Regions from separate parts of the Solibacillus kalamii genome, predicted to be linked through region 1. Evidence: a T-box and tRNA genes for the amino acid it is inferred to sense, from the RefSeq annotation. Region 1 holds a T-box; the other holds one or more tRNA genes.
The links. A T-box is a leader RNA that pairs with one kind of tRNA and senses whether it is charged. The one in region 1 lies ahead of leuS (leucine--tRNA ligase), so its partner is inferred to be a tRNA-Leu.
Positions count from the first base shown of each region.

Region 1 (2,393 bases):
CCGTTTAAAAAGTCCGAGTTAATATGCGCACCGTCACCAGTGAATGCTTCATTCTCAATGTCTCCGCCTTCAAGAACTGGAATGATTTCTAAATTAAACTCTTTTGCAAATTCATAGTCACGCTCATCATGTGCAGGAACAGCCATAATTGCACCAGTTCCGTATGTTGCCAATACATAATCCGCAATCCAGATCGGCACTTGTTTGCCGTTGATCGGGTTCACTGCATAAGCACCTGTGAATACCCCTGTTTTTTCTTTTGCTAAGTCTGTACGTTCTAAATCAGATTTTAATGATACTTTTTCCAAGTATGCCTCTACCGCTTCTTTTTGCTCTGCAGTAGTAATGTCAGCTACTAATTTATGCTCTGGTGCTAATACACAGTATGTCGCGCCAAATAATGTATCCGGACGTGTTGTAAATACTTCGAAGTTTTTGTCTGTGCCAGCAACAGTGAATTTCACTTGTGCGCCTTCAGAACGGCCGATCCAGTTACGTTGCATTTCCTTAATTGATTCAGGCCAGTCAACATCAACTAAATCATCGACTAAACGGTCTGCATATTTTGTAATACGCAGTACCCATTGTCGCATCGGACGACGTACTACCGGGTGACCGCCACGCTCAGAAACTCCGTCGATTACTTCCTCGTTAGCAAGAACCGTACCTAATGCTTCACACCAGTTTACTGCCACTTCATCTACATACGCTAAATCCATTTCCACTAACTTAGTGAAAATCCATTGCGTCCATTTATAATAAGACGGATCAGTTGTGTTAATTTCACGATCCCAGTCATAAGAGAAGCCTAGCTCGTTAATTTGACGTTTGAATGTCGCGATGTTTTTAGCCGTAAATTCAGCTGGGTCATTCCCTGTATCAAGTGCATATTGCTCTGCAGGTAAACCGAATGCATCCCAACCCATTGGATGAAGAACATTGTAGCCTTGCATACGTTTAAAACGAGACAAAATATCTGTCGCTGTATAACCTTCAGGGTGTCCTACGTGCAGACCCGCACCTGATGGATAAGGGAACATATCCAATGCATAAAATTTTGGCTTATCCATTTCATTTTCAGTTTTGAATGTTTTATTGACATCCCAAAACGTTTGCCACTTTTTCTCAATTTGCTGATGATTAAAACTCACAATAATTCCTCCTTTAAATATATTCTTGCTGTGGTTTATGTATTTTAGGCGTATCATCAATGATTTAACAGAATATTTAAAAAATAAAAAAATCCCGCCCCATCTTATGATAAGAAGGGACGAGAGGTATTTTTACTCCCGCGGTACCACCCAAATTAGTGACGCAGCACTCAGCTTCATTTCTTAACGCGAATACACGGCCATTAGCTACTATTATTTCACTAAAGCAAACTCCGAGGCGAGTTCAACTTGACACTTACCGGCTTCCACCTGCCGCCAGCTCTCTATAAAGTGTGTCCATTTACTATTCCTCATCACAGTCAATATTATTATTTCATTCATTTTAACGAATTCAACACAAAAGCACAAGTAACTGTTTTATGTTTGTTCTTTTCCTAGCGTACGATCAAAGACCAGACATGGAATAATGGCAATGATAATTAGTATCGATAATATAAGCATTAATATTTGCATGCCATATAAATCTACCATTAACCCGCCAAACACAGGCCCAATCATCCGCCCAATTGTCGATGCACTATTGACGAGCCCTTGATAAAAACCTTCTTGTCCATGTGGTGCAAGTTTATTGGCAATCATCGGAATGACCGGTGTGAAGAACACTTCCCCAAATGTCAAAATGACCATCGCTGCAGCAAACATCTTAAAGTCCTGGGCAAAATAAACGACGATATAAGATAGCGACATCAATATCAGCCCAAGTACCAGCTGATGCTTTATTTTGTTTTCCCAACGTGTGACAAGCGGACGGATAATCGGCTGAACAGCAACGATCATGAAGCCGTTGATTGTCCATAGTAAACTGTACTCGGACAGGCTCATTCCTAACCCTTGTGTATAAGAAGAAATGGTCGCGCTCCATTGGGAGTAGCTTAACCAGCAGACGATTAAAGATATACTTAATATACTAAGCGCCACAATCGGTCCTCTGTTTCTTCTTTTTGTCTCATTACCTGAGAACGGTTTTGTTGTCAGTCCCTTCATATCAAAACGCTTATATGTTGTGATGACAAGCACAAAAAATACAGCATAGAAAAATAGATTCGCACTAAATACATAGTCAAACTTAATATCGGCAACAATGCCAGCCAATGCCGGGCCGATTGCGACCCCTACGTTGTTTGCCAAAAAGATCGAGTTAAAAGCACGTCGCCCCCCTTCTGGCCAGGCACTCCCTGCAATCGCATAAATCGCCGGGTACACAATCCCTCCACTAAAGCC
Region 1 is NZ_NHNT01000015.1:71,236-73,628, forward strand. Features, by position in the region: gene leuS (leucine--tRNA ligase) at 1-1,151, opposite strand, end outside; T-box leader at 1,264-1,478, opposite strand; gene CBM15_RS17420 (MDR family MFS transporter) at 1,530-2,393, opposite strand, start outside.

Region 2 (2,393 bases), on a different contig from region 1:
GGTAGAGCATTAGATTGAAGCTCTAAGTGTCGGCGGTTCGATTCCGTCCAAACCCACCATATTTTTGCCGGTGTAGCTCAGTTGGTAGAGCAACTGACTTGTAATCAGTAGGTCGAGGGTTCGACTCCTTTCGCCGGCACCATTACCTGGAGGGGTAGCGAAGTGGCTAAACGCGGCGGACTGTAAATCCGCTCCTTAGGGTTCGGCGGTTCGAATCCGTCCCCCTCCACCATCCTTTTGATAGGGGCATAGTTTAAAGGTAGAACTACGGTCTCCAAAACCGTCAGTGTGGGTTCGATTCCTACTGCCCCTGCCAAATAACTTAAAAATACTTAAAATAATATAGTGGCGGTTGTGGCGAAGTGGTTAACGCACCTGATTGTGGTTCAGGCATTCGTGGGTTCGATTCCCATCAGTCGCCCCATTTTTATTTAGGTTTAAGTGTTAAAATTATAATATAGTGGCGGTTGTGGCGAAGTGGTTAACGCACCTGATTGTGGTTCAGGCATTCGTGGGTTCGATTCCCATCAGTCGCCCCATTCTATATCATAATTTAAATATTTGGGGTATAGCCAAGCGGTAAGGCAACGGATTTTGATTCCGTCATGCCCTGGTTCGAATCCAGGTACCCCAGCCATTTTTTTATTTTGCGGAAGTAGTTCAGTGGTAGAACACCACCTTGCCAAGGTGGGGGTCGCGAGTTCGAACCTCGTCTTCCGCTCCAAATATGGCGGCATAGCCAAGTGGTAAGGCACAGGTCTGCAACACCTTTATCACCGGTTCAAATCCGGTTGCCGCCTCCATATTTTATTTAATCGGAGAAACCGATTTTTTTTACCTTATTTTGCCGAGTTGGTGGAATGGCAGACACGACGGACTCAAAATCCGTTGCCGCGAGGCGTGTGGGTTCAAGTCCCACACTCGGTATCTGTAAAAAAGACTTCACAGTATGAACTGTGAAGTCTTTTTTTGTTTTTATAATCGATATATAAAGTCCCATCTTCTTTTTAAAGAGCATAGAATAGATTATAGAATCCGATTCCAACAGTGTTATTTATAATTGAAATTAGGAAAGAATAGATCTATCGATTCTTTTATATGGTAATGAGCAAAATAAAGTCTTTGTACGGAATATTGGGAAATTAGTGATGGAGAATATCATATTATATACAAAGAAAAATAGTATGTTTTCCAGAAAATCCTGCACGTTTTTTCTGGCGTATTAAAATTATTTACTATAAAATTAACATAGTGATGTTAGGAATGAATTTTAAAAAAACGTATTTTATTTAAGCGATATAAATTATGTAATATAGCGAGGAAGTAGGGAATTAAACAAATGAATGTAGCAACAAATTTTAAGTGGATTGAAGCGGCAAACTATGATGAGTTGAGTAAAATTGCCGCAACAATTTTTATAGATCAATTAAAAAAGGATAGTGCAACGGTATTTGGAATGGCTACAGGAGGTACCCCGGAAGGCTTTTACAAAAAGCTTGTAGCTGCGTATAAGGCAGGCGAAATATCTTTTAAACAGGCCAAGTCTTTCAACTTGGATGAATATATCGGTATTAATCCGGCAAATGAAGCGAGCTACCATTATTATATGGACTATAACCTGTTTAATCATATCGATATGAAACGTGAAAATATTTATTTACCAGCTGGTAATAAGTCGAATTTAGAAAAAGCTGCCGCTGAATATGATGCATTGATTAATGCGGCGGGAAATATTGATATACAGCTTTTAGGAATTGGTGTAAATGGACATATCGGTTTTAATGAACCTGGAACTCCTTTTGATTTAGGTACAAATATTGTAGAGCTTGCACAGTCTACACGTGAAGCGAATCAAGTCTATTTTGATTCAATTGATGATGTGCCGACACATGCCATTACAATGGGTATCAAAACGATTTTAAGTTCTAAAAAGATTGTATTATTAATTTCGGGTGCATCAAAACAAGAGGCCTTTGATCGTTTACGCAGCGGTGTCGTAACAGAAGATTTCCCTGCGAGCGCACTGCACAACCATCCAGATGTGACGGTTATTTATACAGATGTAAAATAAGGTAAGGGGGTGCATACATTGTGCACTCCTTTATTTGATCGATGAAATAAATACTCCTGTAATTACCGCAATGCCTCCGATTACCTGAGCGATGAGGAGTTGCTCATTTAAAAACAGTACAGCAAAGATTGTAGCAAATAGAGGAATGAAGTTTAGAAAGATTCCTGCTTTGTTTGGTCCTAATGAGACAACGCCATTGTTCCAGCTTAAAAAGGCAACAATCGAAGCAATGATCCCTACATAAAAAATCGCCCCAATTGTCGAAGCGTTCCATACGATTGCTTGTGATGTTGTAAGTAGTTCATATACTGCGAACGGCAGT
Region 2 is NZ_NHNT01000013.1:116,833-119,225, reverse strand. Features, by position in the region: tRNA gene CBM15_RS16600 (tRNA-Phe) at 1-59, shown strand, start outside; tRNA gene CBM15_RS16595 (tRNA-Thr) at 67-142, shown strand; tRNA gene CBM15_RS16590 (tRNA-Tyr) at 149-232, shown strand; tRNA gene CBM15_RS16585 (tRNA-Trp) at 243-316, shown strand; tRNA gene CBM15_RS16580 (tRNA-His) at 349-424, shown strand; tRNA gene CBM15_RS16575 (tRNA-His) at 464-539, shown strand; tRNA gene CBM15_RS16570 (tRNA-Gln) at 563-637, shown strand; tRNA gene CBM15_RS16565 (tRNA-Gly) at 650-724, shown strand; tRNA gene CBM15_RS16560 (tRNA-Cys) at 730-803, shown strand; tRNA gene CBM15_RS16555 (tRNA-Leu) at 847-927, shown strand; gene nagB (glucosamine-6-phosphate deaminase) at 1,340-2,071, shown strand; gene CBM15_RS16545 (DMT family transporter) at 2,102-2,393, opposite strand, start outside.
Region 2: it encodes a tRNA-Leu, which carries the amino acid that the T-box ahead of leuS (leucine--tRNA ligase) is inferred to sense. The anticodon was not compared.